One region of the Flavobacterium sp. AC274 genome, then DNA from elsewhere that is predicted to be linked to it. Evidence: riboswitches for the same ligand, from Rfam matches in the RefSeq annotation. Region 1 holds a riboswitch; the other holds the start of a gene.

Region 1 (12,127 bases):
TTAAGCTTACACCTTCAAAAAGTTTTTCTAAAATGGTAAACTCTTCAGATAAATCAACTTGTGGATAATCTGAAATTTGATAGATTTTAAAGTTTTCGAATAATGGTTTATAATTTCCGTTTTTGGCAGCAATTTTTAAAATATATTCTAATTCATCTGTAGCATTTCCGCGGGCAGAAACTACAACGGCAATTTGTTCGCCCTGATTTACTTTATCTGAAATAATTGAGACAACTTTGTTAAGTCCTTCTCCGTTTGATAATGATTTACCTCCAAATTTTAATACTTTCATTTTATTTTGCTATTGTTTCTGCCTTAAAAATATCGGCAAGTAAATGATCTAATTGTTTGTACTCGATTAAAAAAGCGTCATGTCCGTGAACAGAATCAATTTCGTTATAAAAAACATTGTCTTTGAACTTTTTTAATTCCTGATAAGTTTCTCTGTTTTCTTTTGCCGTAAAAAATAAGTCAGAATTAATTCCGATAATGTGAATTGTGGCATTTGTTTTTGATATTAAGGTTTCGAAACTCTCACTATTTCGAGTTATATCTATGGTTTTAAGCAATTGGTTCATTAGTTTATAAGAAGCCAATTGATATCTTTTTTGCAATTTGTCTCCGTGGTGTGCCAGCCAGCTTTCTATATTAAAAACAGAAAGATTTGGGTTTGTCGTACGTTGAAATTTTTCTTTAAATGATTCCGGAGATCTGTAACACAACATGGCATGAATTCTGGCATCTTCAATTGGTCGTGATGAATTGTTCAGGATTTGTTCCTGTAAAAAGCAATTGGCAATCATCCAGTCTGTCGATTTCCAATCTGTTGCAATTGGAATCAGGTTTTGAGTAATGTTTGGTTTTAATGCCAGCATTTCCCAGGCAATTCCACCGCCAACAGAACCGCCAATTATAGTATGAACCTGAGTTATATTTAAGGCATCAAGTCCTTCAAGAAAAATTCTGGCAATATCTCTGGTTGTAAAATCCTGGTAATTTTCTATAATGAAAGAATCAGTTCCGTTACCGGGAACGTTGAAGGCAAGGACTGTATATTTTTCCGTATCGATTGTTTTTCCTTCGCCAATTAAGTCATTCCACCAGCCATTTTCGCCTGTAACCTGAGCATTTCCGGTTAAAGCATGATTAACCAAAACAATAGGCGCGCTATGCAATGGCAAACCAAAAACGGTAAAACTTAAAGGTAAAGAACGGTAAAGTGCACCATTTTCGGTGGTGAAATTTTGTATGCTAATAGGGTTTGGTATATTTTCCAATTTCAAATCTGTTGTATTATTGATTTGTATCTGGAAATATTAGAAAGAAAAAACTAGTATTAAACTAGAAAAATTCTTGTTGTTATCTTTCCACGTTTGGCGTGGTAGAATGCAGCACCTTCTTCGCTTTACCGAAGGGTTGCTAAGGATTCATCGGGTCTAATCCCTCGTCCTTTCTTTATAACATTTCAATACGTTTTTGAACTTAAAGGTGCAAATTAACTACTAATTTCTTAAACAAACAAATTTTATCGAAACTGATTGCTCAATTTCTTAAACATAATTCAAACTAAAACTATTGTACGCAAAAATTTACCGAACAATTTGCCCAGTAAAATTAAGCAGGTTTTCCCTTATTCTATGATGCTTTTCGATTTAGATAAAAAGCGTTTCATTTTCTTTTGAGTACATCAAAAACAATAAAGAGTTTGGCTCTTTTTTCTCTTCTTTTTTATCTGTTTCAGTTATTCCGAACCTTGGATGGATCAATTCGTTCTTTGGCGGCGGCGGATTGTTTCTTTTAGTTCTGTTTTTCAATGTTGAAAATGTTTTTGCGATGTAGTTTAATGTACTCATGATATTAAGTTTTAGTTTGTTGTGTATTATTATGTTTACTATTCGTTTATTATTGTGTTAAGAAGCCAAATGAAATAAAAAAACCCTTTTGGATCGGGATACCAAAAGGGTTTAAGTTTTTCAAACTCATATATTCTTTTAGTATCAACAGACGCGTACGCAAATAAATGCGACAGAGAACATCTTGTTCATCTGTAGGGATTTATTCATCTGTGATTTATTTATTATTTTAAATTCTTGCATTTTCTTATAAAATTAAAAAGCCTCCAAAAAAATTATCGGGAGGCTTTTGCATATGTTTTTATTGTTTTCTTACAATTTAAGCAAAAGACTTCCCAACGGTTTTAACCGAAATGGCGCAAAACATTTTATAGACATTTAAGTTCATTGATTCAGTAGCTTTTGGGTTTAACAAATATGGCAATATTATTTTAATTACGCAAATAAAAAACAATAAATTAATACGAAAATCCGACAAAAAATCACTTTTTTTTGATAAAAAACATCTTACAAAACTTTTGTTACACAAAACAGAAGTAAAAACTTACAAATAATTGATTTACACCTTAATATTTCCACAAATCAGTTTATCAAAGAACATTTCAAAGCATTTTTTAATCTGGTTTTAAAGCCAAACTGCTTCCTTATTTTTAATTTTTTCGGCAACTTTTAAGATGTCAGTTATAATTCCTCTTGAAATTGCCTGTTTACAAGCCGAAGCACTCTGAATTACGATTGGAACATCGGCATATGATTGTGTGTAGATTTCAAAAATAGTATCAGAACCTTTTAATTGTCCAATTGCCGATGCTGCAGATTCTGAAACCAATTTCACTTCCAATGTATTTTTCTCTACATCAAATTCGCCAACGTATCTTAAAACATGATTATCGGCCTGGGTGATTTTTGAAATTTTAAAATATCGGTCAATCGCTTCTTTATCAAGAATTCCGTTTTTCTCTAGATGTTCTTCTTTAATAATAGAATTGATTTTAATATCCGACAGTTCAAAATCCTTTCCAATTTCCCTGGTCAGAATGAGCAGTTTTTTTGCCGTATCATTTCCGGATAAATCTTCTTTAAAAGTAGAACGCATCAATCCTAACAAACTGGCATCTTTTAAAACAGAAGAAAAAGTGGTTTCTTCATTCGAAAATCGATTAAAAACATAACTCAGATTATCAGAGAAAACACCCCGAATCCTGGTTATTTTTTCTCCCGAATAATACAAATCTCTCAAAGTCTGTAAAACCGGAAATCCGGTATCAACCGATGTTTCATACAAAAACTCTTTGTCGTACTTTTTAAGATTTTCCCGTATTTCTTTATAAAGATCAAGCGGAAGCGTATTTGCCTTTTTATTTACCGCGACAATATTAAATCCATTTTGAATCAATGTATTATAATGACTTATCAATTCATCGCTCGCCGTGGCATCAACAGCAATCAAATTTTCAAATTCGTTTTCTTTTGCAAATTCTATGATATCTTCTACTTTAAACGGAACAGCCAATTGCACAAAATTGGTTTCCCAGGCATATCCAACGCCTTCTTTCTCGAAAAAAGCAACGGTAGAATTGGTGATTATCGGAAAATGAAAATCGATGTTTTTACTTTGCAGAAAAAATTCCTGACTTTCTATTATCTGATTGATCAAAGTGCTTCCGATATTTCCAATTCCGAAAAGGATAATATTTATTTTAAGCTTTGACATAATTTTTTATTTTAATTTATTAAACCATATAAGTTATATAAGTTCATATAATTTAGACGCACTGCTGTGCGTCTCTACTTATATGGTTCAAAACTTTTATACTGAATGCTTTTCTCATAAAAAATCACCTTTAGCAAAAACTCACTCGCTAAAGGCAATTTTTCAAACAAAAAACAAAAAAACCTAATTTTTATTGATGCTGTATTGCGATTGTGTAACACTTGCAAATACAGTTTCCAAGTCTGCGATTAAATCTTCAATATCTTCGATTCCAACGGAAAGTCTGATCAAATCTTTTGAAACTCCCGTTTCCAGTTGTTCATCATCTGTTAGCTGTTGATGTGTTGTACTTGCCGGATGAATAATTAATGATTTTGTATCACCAATATTGGCCAGCAATGAGAATAATTTTGTTTGATCTACTACTTTTTTAGCCGCTTCAAAACCTCCTTTTAATCCAAAAGTGATAATTCCGCTCTGTCCTTCCGGAAGATATTGTTTGGCTAAATCATAATATTTATTGTTTTTCAGACCCGGATAATTTACCCAAACCACCTCATCTTGTTTCTCTAACCATTCGGCAAGAGCTAAAGCATTTTCGCTGTGTTTTTTAATTCGAATTGGCAATGTTTCTAATCCCTGAATAATCTGGAAAGCATTAAACGGACTCAAAGCAGATCCGAAATCACGTAATCCTTCAATTCTTGCCTTTGCAATAAAAGCAGCATTCCCTAAAGCTTCGTGATACACTAATCCATGATATCCGGCAGAAGGTTCTGTAAATTCAGGGAATTTTCCGTTAGACCAGTCAAAAGTTCCGGCATCGATAATCGCACCGCCTAATGAAGTTCCGTTTCCGGCAATATATTTAGTTAAAGAGTGAATTACGATATTCGCTCCGTGTTCAATTGGTTTTAACAAATAAGAAGTCGCGACAGTATTATCTACAATAAACGGCACTTTAAATTTTTTGGCTTCCGCCGAAATTGCCTTCAGATCTAATACGTCTAATTTTGGATTTCCTAAAGATTCTACAAAGAATGCTCTGGTGTTTTCTTTTGCGGCTTTTGTGAAATTTTCTGCTTTTGCAGGATCCACAAATGTGGTTGTAATTCCTAAACGAGGCAAAGTCACTTTTAATAAATTATAAGTTCCGCCGTATAAACTATTCGAAGCCACAATATGATCTCCGGCTTTTAGCAAAGTCAGGAAAGTTGTCGCAATTGCCGATGCTCCGGATGCTGTAACTACGGCTGCAATTCCGCCCTCAAGCGCTGCTAAACGTTGTTCCAGAACATCATTTGTTGGATTATTCAATCTGGTGTAAATAAATCCGGCTTCGGCAAGGCCAAATAAATTGGCAGCGTGATCAGCATTATTAAATACGTATGACGATGTTTGGTAAATTGGCACTGCTCTTGTGCTTCCGTTTTTAGTTACGTCGTGTCCTGCATGTAGTGCGTTTGTTGCGAATTTTTGTGTGCTCATGATTTCTTAGTTTTTAAATATTGTTAAATAGATTTTATATTGTAATTGAATTTTATTTTTGAAATAGATATTGAAATAGATTTAAACAAAGTCTTCCTCTTCTTCAAGATCATACATTTGAAACAGTAATGATTTTTGACTTTTCATATACTGTTCCGGATTATACTGTAAAACTTTATTGGTTTCTTCAGCATTATTGTTTTTTTGAGAATCTGTTCTTAATAAGTATTGAAATGCGATTGTATTGATATCTAGTGTGTTCATGATTTTTAATTTTAATTGTTGGAAATAAAAAAGCCCTTTCGGATGGCTTACCAAAAGGGCTTATAGTTGAAACTATAACAAAGATTTTATCTTTCACTTTCGGCAATAGCAGGTCTGGATGCACATCGACATCTTACAACACATCATCATTTTATTTACTACTGAATTCATTTTATTTTTTTGTTTTCACCATATAAGTGATATAAGTTCATTTTAGTTTTATTTTGAAACTCCACTTATATTTCCTTACATCACTTATATGTTTTAATTAAATTTTGATCAAAAAAAAACCTCTGCGATTTGCAGAGGTCTTATTGTTATTTTTAGATTTAGATACTAAACAATAGTGCACTCTGCGGAAGTTTCCGGCATCATGCAACACATATTTTTAATAACTAAATTCATTTTTGTTCTTGTTTTGTTTGGCAAATGTGAGAACTTTTTTTCAATCCACCAAACAAAAATTGATTTATTTTCCATTACCCTATCAAATTAGTATGATATGTTAAATTTCTGCTTATAAAAAGAAAAAAGTTCAACTTTAATTTGCAAATCAAAATGGTTTTGTACTTTTGCACCCGAATACAGAGGAAAAATTTGAACTGATTGCAACCTCTTCATAATGAAACGGTTCGTTATGAATACTGAAAGATTGATTTCAGTAGTAAAAAATGCTAAAGCAGGAATTCTCCTTTAGCCTTTTTCAGCAATTATTTTCCTCGCTTAATTTTAATTTAATAATTATTATGGCTTATTTATTTACGTCAGAATCTGTTAGTGAAGGGCATCCAGACAAAGTTGCAGATCAAATTTCGGATGCATTAATTGATAACTTCTTAGCATTTGATCCTGACTCAAAAGTAGCATGTGAGACTTTAGTTACAACTGGTCAGGTAATTTTGGCCGGAGAAGTAAAATCGAATACTTATCTTGATGTGCAGCAAATCGCTCGTGAAGTAATCCGTAAAATTGGATATACAAAAAGCGAGTACATGTTTGAGGCAAATTCTTGTGGAATTCTATCAGCAATTCATGAACAATCTGCTGATATTAATCAAGGTGTAGACAGAGCTAAGCCAGAAGAACAAGGTGCAGGAGATCAGGGAATGATGTTTGGTTACGCAACTAACGAAACTGAAAACTACATGCCTCTGGCTCTTGATTTATCTCATAAATTATTACAGGAGTTAGCTATTTTAAGACGCGAAAATAATGAAATCACTTATTTACGTCCGGATGCTAAATCTCAGGTAACTTTAGAATACAGCGATGATAACAAACCAACTCGTATTGATGCGATTGTAATCTCAACTCAACACGATGATTTTGATGAAGAAGCTACAATGCTTGCTAAAATCAAAAAAGATATTATCGAAATTTTGATTCCTAGAATTATCGCTAAAAATCCAGCTCACGCTCATTTATTTAATGATAAAATCAACTACCATATTAACCCAACAGGAAAATTCGTAATTGGTGGACCTCACGGAGATACTGGTTTAACAGGAAGAAAAATCATTGTTGATACATACGGTGGAAAAGGAGCTCACGGTGGTGGTGCTTTCTCTGGAAAGGATCCAAGTAAAGTAGACAGAAGTGCTGCTTATGCTACACGTCATATCGCTAAAAACTTAGTGGCTGCAGGTGTTGCTGACGAAATTCTTGTACAGGTTTCTTACGCAATTGGTGTTGCACAGCCAATGGGTATTTTTATCGAAACTTACGGAACTTCTAAAGTAAATTTAACTAACGGTGAAATTGCTAAAAAAGTAGAAGAGTTATTCGATATGCGTCCTTACTTTATTGAACAACGTTTAAAATTAAGAAACCCTATTTATAGCGAAACTGCTGCTTACGGACATATGGGACGTAAACCAGAGGTTGTTACTAAAACTTTTGCTGCTCCGGGCGGGCATTCAAAAACTGTAACTGTTGAGTTGTTTACTTGGGAAAAACTTGATTTTGTAGACAAAGTAAAAGCTGCATTCGGACTTTAATTTTTAATTCAAACGGTTATTAATTCTTAGACTTCACAGTCCATTTCTTTTTAATCTTACTTATATTACCCCCGATTTCTATTCGTTTAGAGATCGGGGTTTTTATTTGGTTATTAGTTTGCATTTGCTTTTCTTTAGTGTGAAATTAACCATCCCAAAAATGAGCAAACTTCCTTCGTTACAAAACGTATTAAATGCAATACAAAAAACAGTTCTTAGATTCCCTTTAGAAACCATTACAGCAATTCTGGGAACTATTTTTGCCATCATACTAAATGAGTTTGATTACAGCAATCCCAAAAAACATTTTTTCGAAAAAGCTTTATTGAGTTCTTCTCTATGTTTGGTTCTGTTTCTTTCTGTGAGTTTGTTTTTTCTTAGTTCGAACAAAAAGAACATTTTACGTTTTATCACAAGTCTAATTCTTGGATCGCTGGTTGTCGCTTTTGTTTTTAGTTTTAGAGACCGAATGATAGATACAGAATTTCAGCAGTTTTTTGTTCTTAATATTGCGCTGCATCTTTTGGTTTCCTTTGCTGGTTTTTTACCAAAAAAGTACAATCAGGAAGAGTTTTGGGAATTCAATAAACAGCTTTTTCTCAGGATTTTAACTTCTGGGTTATATAGCTTTGTACTTTATTGCGGTTTGGCTTTGGCTATTTTAGCTGTCGAAAAACTATTTAAATTTGATTTTTACGATAATATTTACCTTTATATCTTTTTCGTTATTGGCGGAATCTTCAATACCATTTTCTTTTTAAACGGAGTTCCTGAAATTGATAATGATGAGGTTCCGCTTCAGTTAAATTATCCAAAAGGACTTAAAAACTTCACTCAATATGTTTTATTGCCTTTAATAAGTCTTTACCTTGTAATTTTAATTTGTTACGAAGCCAAAATTCTTATTACGCTTTCGTTGCCGGTTGGTTGGGTTTCTTACCTTGTTTTGGCTTTTGCCATTACCGGAATTCTTTCCTTTTTACTCGTTCACCCAATTGCAAATGAAAGCAGAAATCTCTGGATGCGCACGTATAATCGCTGGTTTTATTTCTTATTAATTCCACTATTGGCACTATTATTTTGGGCTATTTTATACCGAATTAATCTTTACGGTTTTACACACGAACGTTATTATGTTTTATTACTGTCGGTTTGGCTGGCAGTTGTTGTGGCTTATTTTTTAATTCAAAAACATCCTAAAATAAAATTCATCCCTATAAGTATGTGCATTGCCGGTTTGTTTTCGATTGCTGGCCCGCAAAGTGCCAGTTCTGTTTCAAAATACAGTCAGTTATCCCGCTTTGAAAGTTATCTGCAAAAGGATAAAAAAACAAAACTAACTTTTGAAGAAGAACAGGAATTGAGCAGCATTGTTTATTTTTTGGAGAGAAATTATGGTTTTGAAGTTATGTTGCCGTACGCTGACAAAAAATTAGACGCACTTTATAAAAAAGATAAAGATCCGGATTCACATCAAATTATGGAAAGTTTAGGTTTTGAATATCGATCTGAATATGATCGAAAAGACGATTTAAACGATTCTTTTAGTTATTATTTTTATGAAAGAAATGATAATGCCGTTGAAAATATTCATGGCTATGATTTTAGTTTTACAATCCATAGCAGCATCTCTTTTGATTGTAAAGATTGTATCACTATCGACAACACACCTTATTCAATACTATCACAACAAAAAAAATACGATCGTAATTTACAGATCAATGAGGATATAATTCCATTAAAAATAAATGATTTTGTTAATTCAAATTCAGCCTTTAAGAGTAGAAATAATTACGATAATTCAGCCGTAAAAATTAATCAAAAGATAGAAAACTCAAAATACAACATTTTGCTAACGTATATTAGCGCAAATGGTAAGATCGAAAACAACAAAAAGATCTTAGAAAACTACCAAATAAAAGTAATGATTGGTATTAAAAAATAAAAAAAGAACCCGACAAAAACAAAATCTTGTCGGGTTCTTTTTTATACGAATTTTAAAATCCTAATAGGTTCCGTCTTCCATTTTAGTTAATGTTTCGCGAATTTCAACGGCAGTTTGTTCGTCAATTTCATCAGTTAAAAACTTAACTGCCAACTTTTGAGTTGCGATTGCTTTCTCTTTTTGACCGTCTTTATAATACAACTGCCCTAATGTATCTAAATAATACGGGTTATTTTTAGTTACAATTAAACTATACTCTGACCAACTTACAGCATCTTTTATGAAACTATTATTTGCAGGTTTTAATACTGTTGCCCAGGCAGCATTATTCGCAAGATTGGAATGATAATCTTTAAACGAATTCCATCCGTTATAAGAATAATCAGAATCAGTGTCTAATGTCGCAAACATACTGTCTAATCTCTCAATAGCATTCCCTTTTTCGGTTGATAAATTCGAATCAAAATAAGATTTAAATTCTTTTAAGAAAGCAATATCATCCACACTGTTTTGACTATCTGAATTCAAATATTCAAAGTAATTTTTATAACAATCAAAATTTCCTTTACCGCTTACAATCAACTTTTTGTAGATCGCAATTATTTTATTCTGATTTGCTTTTCCTGCAACACCTTCTTGCACTACATAACTATTTTGTTGCAAAGCCGATGAAATTTCAAAACTTAAACTTCCTTTTAGTAATGCTAAGGCAGTTCCATTTTCATCTTCTATGTTCATTTTTTCAATGGCATCGTAGTGCTTTAACAAATAATCGATTGCTAAGAAATCGGTATCATTAAAAACACGCTCTTCATTAAAAAATTGTTTAAAAAAGCCAACGTTTTTTATTTCTCTCAAAATCGTTTCTGCCAACTCTCTGTTTGGTTTTGTATCTTTTTGGTGTGATTCAATTAATTTTTTCCAGATTTGGGTCACTTCTTTTTTATCCAGAGTAACTTTTGCAATGTTAAAATCAACCGGATTTACCTCTACTGTAACAGAATCTGTCGTTTCATATTCATACGGTATATCAAGTATTGAAGCTTTATAAAAAGCCGAAATAACATCCGTATCTGTTGCTTTTTTATTCTTTGCCACTTTAGCAAAAGCAAAAAATGCATTGGCTCTTTGCAGTTTTTTGGCAAACTCATCATAATAACTTAACTCTGATTTTTTATCTAATAAATTCGATTTTGCGGTTGCCAAAACATCACCATCACCATTTAATATTACAATAGCAGGACTATCAGAAATTTTAGCGGTTTTAAGCCATTTTTTATCATCGGCTGTAGCCAAATAATAATTAAAAACATCATATTGCGCATTGTAAGCATCATACATATAATACCCAACCTGTTCTTCAAGATCTTTTAATACTGCATCAAAATCAGTTTTTGCTGCAGGGTTTTTACTATCATTATAAACTATTAAAAATTTAGTTTTAGCAGCTTTAGTAGCAGCAATAGCGCTTTTTAAATTGTTTTCGACTTTAAATTTAAAATCATATTTAGAAGCATAATCTACTGTTGCAGCACTATCTACAGCAACTCCAAAATCATCGCTAACTAAAGGTTCTTTTCCTGGATATGTCCATTTTAAAACACTTTTATTTTCAATTGGCGTAACATTTGATGCTACATCAGGCTGTGCATCTTTTGAATTTATAAATGTCAGAGGATTTTTTCCTGCATGTTCTGCAATCTGCAATTCATTTGTTTTTTTATCATAAAAACCGGCCAGATTTAAATCATTTACTTCATTAAGTTCATATTTAATCGTAATTTCTGAAACGTCTTTTGGTAAAGCAAATTTTGAAATCGTACTCTTTGCCTCATATTCTTCGAATACTAAATATAAATAATCGGTACGATCAATTTCAAACTCTACGTCGATATTGGTCCATTCGGGATCCAGCTTGGTTTTAATATCTGAAAGTCTTTCATATTGAACAGCTTCAGACCCTTTTTGTGTTCCTACATAAAATGAATAAAAAGAAGGATCTATAAACTTAATTTTAATTTTTTGGGATTTATTATCATTCTTATAAGTAAGGTTAAAAGGATTTTCGACCTTTTTACTTTGAATAAATATTAAAGAATCGCCTTTAATCTTGTAGTCTCCAGAGTAAAAAACCAATTCGTATTTATTATTGTCTAATAAGTTTAATTTGATTTTCTGACCCTTATTTGTAGAAATATAAGTTCCTTTTTCTATTGTTTTTGTTTGAGAGAAAGAGGCAAACACTACACAAAAAAACAATAAGAAACTCCATATATAATTGCGCATAATATAAATTTTGGCTTGTTAATATTAAACGTAAAGATATTTGATTATTATCGAAATCAATTGCCTTAAATCCAAAAATAGATACTTAATAGATACTATAGATTATATTTCATCGAAAAAATAATATAGCGCGGCTGCACGGTATATTGAGAAACCCTTGTAGAAAACTGCGAAAAACTGTCATCATTTAAATAGGTTGTGTTTAGCAAGTTTGTAGCCGATATTTTATACTCCCATTTGCTGTCTTTTTTTGATAAATTAAACTGGCACTCAGAAAATCATACTCGTTATTGACTGTTTTATTTCCGTTATAATAATGGTAAAATTCATATTCTGAAACAAACGAAAAACTATTCAGAAAATAATAATCTAATCTCGCAAAAGGTTTGTCTGTATAATAGGTCGAACCACTGTATTTATTGATTAACGCATTGTATCCAAACTCGATATTGGGCAAGTTTTTATAATTTGTTGAAGCTTTTACAGTATAACTCTGTACAAAACTTTCTGTTGTAGCCAATTGATTGTTCTGAATATTATTAAACTTCGACCAATTGAAACTTGCATTTACAGAAGCTTT
Region 2 (12,127 bases), 5.6 Mb from region 1:
ATCTTAAATGATTTTGATGCGAATGCAAATGGAGAAAAATTCCTAAACTATTACGATGCAAAAGGAGAGAAATATTTCTATGAAATTTTAAAACCTTTTGCAGATGTAACCAATTTAACAGAAGCTGATTTCGTTGATTGGGGTAACGCAGACAATTACGTAAAAGCAGTTGGAGTTGGAGAATGTGCAGGTGTTGTGATCGATTTAGTGGCAACTTTATTGTTAGAAGCAAAAGATAAATTGACATTTGCTCAGGAATCATTCAACGAAGGAAAATGGTCTGATGCTATTTACCATGCTTATGCTGGATTTGTAAACGGAGCGAAAGCATTGTTGCTTTCAGAAAACGAAAAAACAAATAATCACGCAGGAATTGTTGATTTGTTTGATACTGTTTTTATTGCAACTAATAAAATTGTATTGCCAACAACATTCAGAGAATTGGTTTATCAAATCAATCAAAATGAACCAAGTGAAGCGTTTGCAAAACAATATATCGAAGAAGGAATTGCATTTTTTGCAATTATAGAAAAATACAGAGCTCAAGAATTAGCAAATGCTTAATATTAAACCAAAAGTAACTTTAGTCGGTGCAGGTCCCGGCGATCCGGATTTGCTTACGCTGAAAGGTGTAAAAGCATTGGCTGAAGCGAATGTGGTTTTGTACGATGCATTGGCCAATGATGAAATATTAGCGCATGCTCCCAAAAATGCCATCAAAATTTTTGTTGGAAAAAAGATAGGTAATCACGCTTATACGCAGGATCAAATCAATCAATTGATTGTTGATAATGCATTGACTTACGGAAATGTAGTGCGATTAAAAGGTGGTGATCCGTTTATTTTTGGGCGGGGAAGCGAAGAAATTGAATTTGCAGAAAGTTTTGGAATCGAAACAGTTGTCATTCCCGGAATTTCTTCAGTAGTGGCAGTTCCGGCAAGTCAGGGAATCTCAATTACAAAAAGAGGTGTTTCAGAAAGTTTCTGGGCAATCACAGGCACAACTTCTGACAGAAAATTATCTTCAGATGTGGCTCTGGCAGCTCAATCATCTGCAACAGTTGTTATTTTGATGGGAATGCACAAATTGCCTCAAATTATCGATTTGTTTCAAAAAGAAAACAAAGGAGATTTGCCTGTAGCAATTATCCAAAACGGAACAACCAAAGATGAAAAAGTGGGAGTGGGAACAGTAAATTCAATTTTAGAAATTGTAAAAGAGAAAAAACTAAGTTCGCCAGCAATTATCGTTCTTGGAGAAGTTGTGAGAGAAAGCAATAAATTAAAAGGATTTTACGAAGAATTTCTATCAAAAGAAATCGTCAGATAAAATCCCAGAGGGATTAACAATATTGTAGCGTCGGGTTTCAACCCGATGTACGTATAGCATATAAAAACAATACTGTTAAAAATAAATCCTCTAATTTTGATTGGATGAAATTAAATTAAAATGGAACAGAACGAATTATATCCGATATTCTTAAAACTTCACAATCTGAATGTTTTGATTGTGGGCGGAGGAAATGTTGGACTAGAAAAGCTCTCTTTTTTACTAAAATCGAGCCCAAATGCAAATGTTGAGGTAGTGGCGCCGGATTTTCATTTAGAAATTAAAGTTTTAGCAGAAAGTCATCCTTCAATTAAATTGACGGAATCGAAGTTTAAAAAGAAAATGCTCAAAAAACGCCATATGGTAATCGCTTGTACCGATGATTTAGAAGTCAACAAAAGAGTATATGATTTATCCAGAAAGCGTTATTTGATTTGCAATATTGCCGATACGCCAGATTTATGTGACTATTATTTAGGCGGAATCGTAACGAAAGGAAATGTAAAAATTGCAATTTCGACCAACGGAAAATCGCCAACAACTGCTAAAAGATTGCGGGAGTTTTTCGAAGAAGTAATTCCGGAAGATATCAATCAAATGGTCGAAAACCTCAATGAATATCGCAAAACCTTAAAAGGCGACTTTGAAGAAAAGGTAAAGAGAATGAATGAAATTACATCTTCACTAAAAAATAAGGAGTAAAAAGTTTCACAAAGAAATCAATGACAAAAATCATTGGCAGTAGAATAAATTATTCGTTTCTTTGTATTATTAAGAATGATTATAAACAACACCATAATGATTAAAACAGATATACTTATAATTGGAGCAGGACCAACAGGTTTATTTGCCGTTTTCGAGGCAGGATTATTAAAATTAAAATGTCATATTTTAGATGCTTTGCCACAAGCAGGAGGACAACTTTCAGAATTGTATCCAAAAAAGCCTATTTATGATATTCCTGGTTTCCCTGAAGTTTTAGCAGGAGATTTAATTGATAACTTACAAGAACAAATTAAGCAGTTTGAACCAGGTTATACATTAGGAGAACGCGCAGAAACAATCGAAAAACAAGAAGACGGAAGTTTTATTGTAACCTCAAACAAAGGAACTAAATTTCACGCGCCGGTTATCGCCATCGCTGGAGGTTTAGGAAGTTTTGAGCCTCGTAAACCACTTATAGAAGATATCGAGTTTTATGAAGATAAAGGAGTAAAATACTTCATCAAAAATCCGGAGAAATTCAGAGATAAAAGAGTTGTAATTGCCGGAGGAGGAGATTCAGCTTTAGACTGGAGTATCTTTTTGGCCAATGTAGCTTCAGAAGTAACTTTAATTCACAGAAGAAATGAATTTAGAGGAGCTCTTGATTCTGTAGAAAAAGTACAGGAATTAAAAACATCTGGAAAAATTAAATTAATTACACCAGCAGAAGTTATCGGAATCAATGGTGCTGAGCACGTTGAATCGTTAGATATCGAAGAAAACGGAGCACACCGTAAAATCGAAACAGATTTCTTCATTCCACTTTTCGGATTAACGCCAAAATTAGGACCAATCGCAGACTGGGGATTAGAAATCGAAAAAAATGCCATTAAAGTAAACAATGCATTAGATTATCAAACTAATATTCCGGGAATCTTCGCTATTGGAGACGTAAACACATACCCAGGAAAATTAAAATTGATTCTTTGTGGTTTCCATGAAGCAACTTTAATGTGTCAGGCTGCATACGCAATCATCAATCCGGGTAAAAAATACGTATTAAAATATACAACAGTTTCTGGAGTAGACGGTTTCGACGGAACTCGTAAAGAAGCGCCAAAAGCAGTTGTGAAAGCGATTGTCTAATTTAAGGTTCTAAGGTACTGAGGTACTAAGATTTTTTATATTAGGAAAGCTCAAACTATTTAGTTTGAGCTTTTTTTAATCCTGGAGGGATGTAATATTTATAGAATTATGCATATCTATTGGGAAAACCCAGCGGGGCGACATATAATTATTTATAAAAATTATGTCGCTCCGCTGGAGCTTTGATTAAACGTATAATTGTTTGCTATAAACATGATGCTCCGCTGGAGCTTTATTAAAAAACATTAATTAGAATTTTAAACTTAGCACCTCAGTACCTTAGCATCTCAGCACCTTTAAAAAAAACTTAGAACCTCAGAATCTTAGCTCCTTAGAACTTAAAAAAAACTTGCAAGTCGCAAGGCTATTTCATACCTTTGCACTGTTCTTAAAATTATTGAAAGTTATCACGAAAGGCGGAGGGATAGACCCGATGAAACCTTAGCAACCCTTTATCATAAAGAAGGTGCTAAATTCTACTTTATACTAGTTCATAGTATCAAAGATAGATAACAAAAATACATTACACGTATTTCTCAACTTTTCCTGACAACCATACAATATTATTTTACTGAATTCAGTATCATGAGCGAATCATTGACGCATTTTTTGCTGTCATCGTTCCCGCTTTCGCCTTTATCTCTCCGTTTCACTACGAGGATACCGGCTCAATCGGGGCTAGTTAGCCATGAATAGTGAGTTTTTGGAATTAATGTGAATCAAAACGCGTATCGTAAAAGGTTTTCAAAGCCTATTAGGTATGTTTTAAATAATAGAATAAAAAAGCTTAGTGTCTTAGCGTCTTCGTGGCAAAAGGCAAGTAGTCATGGCAATAACAATTCAGGAAGCAATTAAAAAAAATATCCTAATCCTTGATGGAGCAATGGGAACGATGTTGCAGCGTTATAATTTCTCCGAAGAAGATTTTCGTGGAGAGCGTTTCAAAGATTTTCCACATCCGTTAAAAGGAAACAACGATTTACTATCCATAACACAACCACAAGCGATTCGCGATGTTCACGCCGCGTATTTTGATGCCGGCGCTGACATCGTAGAGACCAATACTTTTTCAGGAACTACGATCGGTATGGCCGACTATTTCCTGGAAGATTTGGTTTACGAGTTAAACTACGAATCGGCTAAAATTGCCAGACAAGTAGCCGATGAATTTACCGCTAAAAATCCGGACAAACCACGTTTCGTTGCCGGTTCAATAGGGCCAACAAACCGTACGGCAAGTATGTCGCCAGATGTAAACGATCCGGGTTACAGAGCCGTAACGTTTGATGATTTGCGTATTGCCTACAAGCAACAAGTAGAAGCTTTAATGGATGGCGGATGCGATTTACTTTTGGTAGAAACCATTTTCGATACGTTAAATGCAAAAGCAGCACTTTTTGCGATCGAAGAAGTAAAAGACGAACGTAATCTTGATATTCCAATCATGGTTTCAGGAACGATTACCGATGCTTCAGGAAGAACACTTTCGGGACAAACGGTTGAAGCATTTTTGATTTCAGTATCACATATTCCGTTATTAAGTGTAGGTTTCAATTGCGCTCTTGGAGCTGATTTGTTGAAACCGTATTTAAAAACATTATCTCAGCATACACAGTTTAACGTTTCGGCACATCCCAATGCAGGTTTGCCAAACGCTTTCGGACAATACGATGAAACGCCGGAACAAACTCAGGCTTTAATTAAAGAATATTTAGACGATAATTTAATAAACATCATCGGCGGTTGTTGCGGAACGACTCCTGATCATATAAGATTAATTGCTGAAGTAGCGAAGGGTTATAAGCCGAGAGTGGCGCCGGTATTCGCGTAAAAAAAATGAAAGAAACTAACATTAATACAAATTTGATAGGTCCAATTCTTCTTATTGCCATAATATTTTTGTTGTTTTTTCTTGCAAGTAAAGATGCCAATGAATATAATGAGTATAAGAAAACATTCAAAGGCGAAACTATTGGGTTTGTAACCAGAATTGAACGCGAAGGAAAAAGAGATCATTTAAAGTATTATTTCTACTCTGGTAGAAAAATTTTATCAGAGGTTTCTAGTAGAGAGTATAAGCTTGTAAATAAGTTTTTTAAAGTAAAATACGATTTGAATAACCCAGAAAATAACTATATAGTTTTAGAAGAAGAGTTAGAACCTGATTCCATTTCATTAGTTAAAGCAGGATTTACTAAAATAAAATATTACATATATGATGCAGGTGTAACTTGTAAATATATAGAGAACTCAAAGTGGAAATAAAAGTTCTGGAGAAACGAAATGTTTTTTTAGAATGTGGGATATTAGGATGAGATTGCTTCGTTCCTCGCAAAGACAAGTAAGCCGAAGAAATAAAAGTTCCGGAGGAACGAAATATTGGTAGCAACGGAATTTATTCCGTTGAAAATGATAAAGATTCACAACAAAAGTTCCGTAGGAACGACATATATAGGTTCAAAGATTTGAAAACGATTATTGAAAACGTGAAAAAAACATAAATATCTTATGAAACCAAAATTGCGTGAGGGATAGGAGTGGATAGCCCACAGCCTGACGAAGGAAGAGCGAGGACTAGGAACGGATAGCCCGATTCGCCGCGGCGAACACGCCCAAAATAAGATTATTGAAAACGAAATATACCTACAAGGTTTCGAAAACCTTGCAGGAAAGAAAAGAATAAAAAAAACTCAGAACCTTAGTCCCGAGGCTTCGGGATCAGGATCTTAGTAACTTAGAAAAAATGGCAGAAAAAAGAAGAGACCTTGTATTAGCAGGATTAGAACCGTTGATTATTACGCCCGAAAGTGTTTTTGTAAACATTGGGGAGCGTACGAATGTAACGGGTTCGAGAAAATTCCTTCGCTTAATCAAGGAAGAGAAATATGACGAGGCGCTTGATATTGCAAGACAACAAGTAGAAGGTGGAGCACAGATCATCGATATTAATATGGATGAAGGAATGCTTGATGGTGTTCAGGCAATGACAAAATTCCTGAATTTAATTGCATCAGAACCGGATATTTCGAGAGTTCCGATTATGATCGACAGCTCGAAATGGGAAATCATCGAAGCGGGTCTTAAAGTAGTACAAGGAAAAAGTGTTGTCAACTCGATTTCGTTGAAAGAAGGAGAAGAAGCTTTTATTCACCATGCCAAATTAATCAAACGATACGGAGCTGCGGCTATTATCATGGCTTTTGACGAAGTTGGTCAGGCCGATAATTTTGAACGTAGAGTCGAAATTTGCCAGCGTTCGTATGATATTTTGGTTGATAAAGTTGGTTTTCCTCCACAAGATATTATTTTCGATTTAAATATTTTTCCCGTTGCAACCGGAATGGATGAACATCGTTTGAATGCGATCGATTTTTTTAGAGGTACAAAATGGGTTAGAGATAATTTGCCACACGCACATATAAGTGGTGGAGTAAGTAACGTTTCGTTTTCTTTTAGAGGAAACGATACGGTTCGTGAAGCGATGCACTCGGTATTTTTATACCACGCGATTCAGAACGGAATGACGATGGGAATTGTGAATCCGGAAATGCTTTCGATTTACGATGATATTCCGAAAGATTTATTAGAACACGTTGAAGACGTAATTCTAAACAGACGTGACGATGCGACAGAACGACTTTTGGATTTTGCCGAGAACGTAAAAGGCGAAGTAAAAAGTGATGAAAAAGCGATTCAGGAATGGCGTTTAGGAACGGTTCAGGAACGTATTACACATTCATTAGTAAAAGGAGTTGACGCTTTTATTGAAATTGATGTTGAAGAAGCACGTCTGGCAGCAACAAAACCAATTGAAGTTATCGAAATCAATTTGATGACAGGAATGAATGTCGTTGGAGATTTATTCGGAAGCGGAAAAATGTTCTTGCCTCAGGTTGTAAAATCGGCACGTGTAATGAAAAAAGCCGTAGCTTATTTATTGCCTTATATTGAAGCCAGCAAACAAGCCGGCGACAAACAAGGAAACGGAAAAATTTTGATGGCAACCGTAAAAGGTGACGTTCACGATATTGGTAAAAACATCGTTTCGGTGGTTTTGGCCTGTAACAATTATGAGATTGTAGATCTTGGTGTTATGGTGCCTCCGGAAAAAATTATTGCTGCAGCGATTGAACATAACGTAGACATTATTGGTTTAAGCGGACTGATTACGCCTTCGCTTGACGAAATGGTTTATCTGGCTAAAGAATTAGATAAACAAGGAATTAAGATTCCAATTATGATTGGCGGAGCAACAACTTCACGTGCGCATACTGCCGTTAAAATCGCTCCGCAATATAGAGAAACTGTAATTCACGTAAACGATGCTTCGCGTGCTGTTACGGTTGCAGGAAACCTGTTAGATCATAATCGTAAAATATATGCAAGCGATATTCGTGCAGAATACGATTCGTTTAGAGAAACGTTTTTAAATCGTTCAAGAGATAAAAACTTCTTGAGTATTGAAGATGCACGTAAAAATAAAATGCAATTAGATTGGAGTGAATACACGCCGACAAAACCAAAATTTATTGGAAAACAAACCGTCGAGGTTGAACTAGATGTTTTGGTTCCGTATATCGACTGGACGCCATTTTTTCAAACTTGGGAATTGCATGGAAAATATCCTGCGATTTTAACAGATGAGGTTGTGGGTAAAGAAGCAACTTCTCTTTTTGCAGATGCTCAGGAAATGCTGAAAGTAATTTTGGCTGAGAAAAAACTACAAGCAAAAGGTATTTATGGAATTTTTCCTGCGAATCAGGTTGATGATGACGATATCGAATTGCGTGATAAAAATGGAAAAGTTTTAGAGAAATTCTTAACGCTTCGTCAGCAATCACAAAAAACAAAAGGCGCGCCGAATATTGCATTGTCTGATTTTATTCTGCCAAAAGAAAGCGGGATAGAGGATTATATGGGAGCTTTTTGTGTGACAACCGGTTTTGGTGTAGACGAATGGGCCGCAGAATTTGAGAAGGATTTGGATGATTATAATTCGATTATGGTTAAGGCATTGGCCGATCGTTTTGCTGAGGCTTTTGCCGAATATCTTCACGAAAAAGTTCGTAAAGATTTCTGGGGTTATGATATAGAAGAATCTTTAACAAACGAAGAATTAATTAAAGAAAATTATAAAGGAATTCGTCCGGCGCCAGGATATCCGGCTTGCCCGGATCACCTGGAAAAACCAACGATTTGGAAACTCTTAAATGTAGCCGAAGAAATTGGAGTTACGTTAACGGAAAGCATGGCAATGTGGCCGGCTTCATCTGTTTCAGGATATTATTTCGGAAATCCGAAAAGCAGGTATTTCGGACTCGGAAAAATAAAAGAAGATCAGGTGGTTGATTATGCCAAACGACGTAACGTGCCAACAGATTACGCAATGAAATGGTTAAACCCTAATATAGCAGACTAAGAAAAGTTTTTTTGTTTCAGGTTTCAAGTTCTCTAAAGCAACTTGAAACCTGAAACCTGAAACAAAAAAAGATATTTGATTTATGTTTTTGATTCAGATTTTTTACACAAACAACTCAAAACTCATAATTCATAACTCATAATTTAAAGAATGAAAGTAACAGAACATATAGAAAACGCTAAAGGAAATACATTATTCTCATTTGAACTTATCCCGCCTCAAAAAGGGAAAAGCATTCAGGAATTATACGATAATATCGATCCGTTGATGGAGTTTAAACCGCCATTTATTGATGTAACAACTTCACGCGAAGAATACATTTATATTGATAAAGGCAACGGACTTTTGGATAAAAAGTTAACTCGTATGCGTCCGGGAACACTTGGAATTTGCGCTTCTATAAAACATAAATATAATGTAGATACTGTACCACACTTGCTTTGTGGTGGATTTACGCAGGAAGAAACAGAATACATGTTGGTTGATTGTCAGTATTTGGGAATCAACAACGTAATGGCTCTTCGTGGTGATGCCATGAAAGATGAACAATCTTTTGTACCAAAAGTTGGTGGTAATAGTTTTGCTATTGATTTGGTAAGACAAATCAACGATTTAAATTGCGGAAAATATCTGCATGAAGTTATGGATGCCGACAATAAAGCTGATTTTTGTATTGGAGTTGCGGGATATCCTGAGAAACATTTAGAATCTCCTTCATTACAATCAGATTTAAAAAGACTGAAAGAAAAAGTAGATGCAGGAGCAGATTATGTGGTGACACAAATGTTTTTTGACAATGCTAAATATTTTACTTTTGTAGAAAAAGCGAGAGAAATGGGTATCACAATTCCTATTATTCCGGGAATTAAACCAATCGCCGTTCAAAGACATTTACAAATTTTACCACAGATTTTCAGAATTGATTTACCGGAAGATTTAATCGATGCTGTTGATAAATGCAAAAACAATGCAGAAATAAAACAAGTAGGAATCGAGTGGGCAATTCAGCAATCGTTAGAATTAAAAGCCGCCGGAGTTCCTGTTTTACATTATTATTCAATGGGAAAATCTGAAAATATTCGCCAAATCGCGAGTCAGATTTTTTAATATTTAAATACAATGCTGTAATCTTTGTCAAAGTTCAAAACTTTGACAAAGATATTGCTAGCTTGGAATTTGGGAGTTAAAGTTTGGAATTTTTTAAATTTAAACATTATGGAAAAAGAAGAATTACAAGCGATAGCTTCTCAGCTAAAACATCCAACGGGAGAAAAAGGAATTGAAATGGCAAATATGATGAATGAAACCAACATCAATATGACACGCCATTCTGTTCAAAATCTAAATATAAAAGCCGGAAATTCTATTTTGGAATTAGGTCGCGGAAATGCGGGACATGTAGAATTTTTATTAGAACAAGCAGAAAACTTAAAATATTACGGACTGGAAATGTCTGAACTAATGTTTCAGGAAGCACGTCAGATCAACAGGAATTTTGTCTCTCAAAAACAAGCTTTATTTTCGCTTTATGATGGAAATACAATTCCGTTTGAAGAGGATTCTTTCGATAAAATATTTACCGTAAATACTATTTATTTTTGGCAGGAACCAGAAAAATTACTTCTGGAAATTTACAGGGTTCTGAGACCAAACGGAAATTTCTGCCTCACATTTGCAGAAGAAGACTTCATGAAGAAACTTCCTTTCACTCAATTTGAATTTGAACTCTACAACACCGAAAAAGCACAGCAATTAATAAAGAAAACACCTTTTAAAATTGTTTATACAGAAACTCAAACAGAGAAAGTAAAAAGTAAAACAGGAGAATTGGTTGACAGAGCATTTACTACATTGGTTTTAGAAAAATAACAAAAAGTTAGAATAATAATTTTCGAACTCTTTTTTTGAGTACTTTAATTGATTTTTTTATTGCAAGTTTCTATTTCTGAATCCTAAATACTTTTTATAATTATGGAAGTTAAAAAAATCAATTTTCTCAAAAGTTACAGTAGTATTCTGTTGCTTCTTGGAGGTATTATGCTGGGAAGTATTTTAGGCCTTTTTTTGGTAAAAATGTCATGGTTATAAAACCGCTTGGCGACATCTTTTTAAACTTACTTTTTACTGCAATTATTCCGTTAATATTTTTCACGATTGCTTCTTCTATTGCCAATTTAGAAAGAACAGAAAAGTTAGGGAAACTTTTCATTATTATGATTGCTGTATTTTTAGCCACAGTTCTAATTTCGGCAATAGTTATGATTGCAGCAGTTTATGTTTTTCCTATCCATCAAAATATTATAATTTCTAAAGTTCCGATTGAAAATATTGAGTCAGCAAGTATTGGCGAACAAATTGCACAATTGCTTACGGTAAATGATTTCTTCGAATTGTTGTCCAGAAAAAGTATGCTGGCGCTTATTATTTTTTCGTTTTTAATTGGATTTGCCAGTTTACAATCCGGAGAAAAAGGAAGCAGTTTCAGAAGTTTTCTGGATTCAGGAAATGAAGTTATGAAACAATTACTGAATATGATTATGAAATTGGCACCAATAGGTTTGGGCGCTTATTTTGCTTATCAGGTTGGCGTTTTCGGACCGCAATTATTTGGTGTTTATGCCAAACCGTTAGGGATTTATTATGGTGCTTGTATATTCTATTTCTTTGTGTTTTTTAGTTTGTATGCTTTTGTTGCAGGAGGTAAAAGAGCATTTAAAGTATTTTGGAGTAACAATATTACGCCTGCTTTAACAGCTGTAGGAACTTGCAGCAGTATTGCTACAATTCCCGCAAATCTCGAAGCGGCAGAAAGAATGAATATTCCAAATCATGTAAAAAACTTAGTTATTCCGCTCGGCGCACCTTTGCATAAAGATGGTTCCAGTATGTCATCTATCTTAAAAATAACAATTCTTTTTGCCATGTTTGGAAAAGATTTTACCGAACCTTCAACCATACTTTTAGCCTTAGGAATTACTGTAATTGTTTCTATTGTAGAAGGCGGAATCCCGAATGGCGGATATATTGGAGAAGTCTTAGCAATTACTGTTTACGGATTGCCAATGGAGCAAGCGTTGCCTGTAGCTATGATTTTAGGAACTTTAGTCGATCCAATTGCTACTTTATTAAATGTAAATGGCGATTTAATTTGTTCGATGATGATTTCGCGATTTTCCGAAAAAACAAAATGGTAGGTTATTTATAAATTCCAAAGTTTTAAATTCCAAATTCCAATTTCTAAACTCAAATTCTGCGTTATCTGCAAATTCTGCGTGAAAAATAAATAGCAGTTTCATTAAAATAAATAATATGAATTCAGTATTACAACACGATCTAAATGATCTCGAAAATATTTTAGAAAAAGCAAAACAACAAGGAATAGATTTCTTAAATGATCTGGAAAATATTCCAACTTCTAATAAAAACTCAATTGATTATACCAGAGAATTAAACGAATTAGGCTTAGGCTCTTTGAGTGCGCTGAAAGAATTTAATGAACGATTGGCACCTTTGATGGTTGCTTCTCC

The links. A riboswitch is a leader RNA that binds a small molecule or an ion and turns the genes downstream of it on or off. The one in region 1 is predicted to bind S-adenosylmethionine.
Region 2: another riboswitch for S-adenosylmethionine. It lies ahead of ACZZZT_RS25290 (homocysteine S-methyltransferase family protein); the one in region 1 lies ahead of ACZZZT_RS00010 (alpha/beta fold hydrolase).

What each region holds. Positions count from the first base shown of each region.
Region 1 is NZ_OZ409852.1:1,482-13,608, forward strand. It holds partial or broken gene ACZZZT_RS00005 (aspartate kinase) at 1-292, opposite strand, end outside; gene ACZZZT_RS00010 (alpha/beta fold hydrolase) at 294-1,277, opposite strand; SAM riboswitch class I at 1,357-1,464, opposite strand; gene ACZZZT_RS00015 (hypothetical protein) at 1,653-1,853, opposite strand; gene ACZZZT_RS00020 (homoserine dehydrogenase family protein) at 2,479-3,567, opposite strand; gene ACZZZT_RS00025 (O-acetylhomoserine aminocarboxypropyltransferase/cysteine synthase family protein) at 3,751-5,055, opposite strand; gene ACZZZT_RS00030 (hypothetical protein) at 5,137-5,319, opposite strand; gene metK (methionine adenosyltransferase) at 6,066-7,316, shown strand; gene ACZZZT_RS00040 (DUF4153 domain-containing protein) at 7,477-9,261, shown strand; gene ACZZZT_RS00045 (hypothetical protein) at 9,322-11,547, opposite strand; partial or broken gene ACZZZT_RS00050 (carboxypeptidase-like regulatory domain-containing protein) at 11,643-12,127, opposite strand, start outside.
Region 2 is NZ_OZ409852.1:5,615,264-5,627,390, reverse strand. It holds gene ACZZZT_RS25310 (HEPN domain-containing protein) at 1-564, shown strand, start outside; gene cobA (uroporphyrinogen-III C-methyltransferase) at 557-1,330, shown strand; gene ACZZZT_RS25300 (precorrin-2 dehydrogenase/sirohydrochlorin ferrochelatase family protein) at 1,451-2,032, shown strand; gene ACZZZT_RS25295 (NAD(P)/FAD-dependent oxidoreductase) at 2,129-3,181, shown strand; SAM riboswitch class I at 3,583-3,697, shown strand; gene ACZZZT_RS25290 (homocysteine S-methyltransferase family protein) at 4,008-5,012, shown strand; gene ACZZZT_RS25285 (hypothetical protein) at 5,018-5,446, shown strand; gene metH (methionine synthase) at 5,925-8,600, shown strand; gene metF (methylenetetrahydrofolate reductase [NAD(P)H]) at 8,751-9,707, shown strand; gene ACZZZT_RS25270 (class I SAM-dependent methyltransferase) at 9,816-10,469, shown strand; partial or broken gene ACZZZT_RS25265 (dicarboxylate/amino acid:cation symporter) at 10,572-11,794, shown strand; gene ACZZZT_RS25260 (pyridoxal phosphate-dependent decarboxylase family protein) at 11,910-12,127, shown strand, end outside.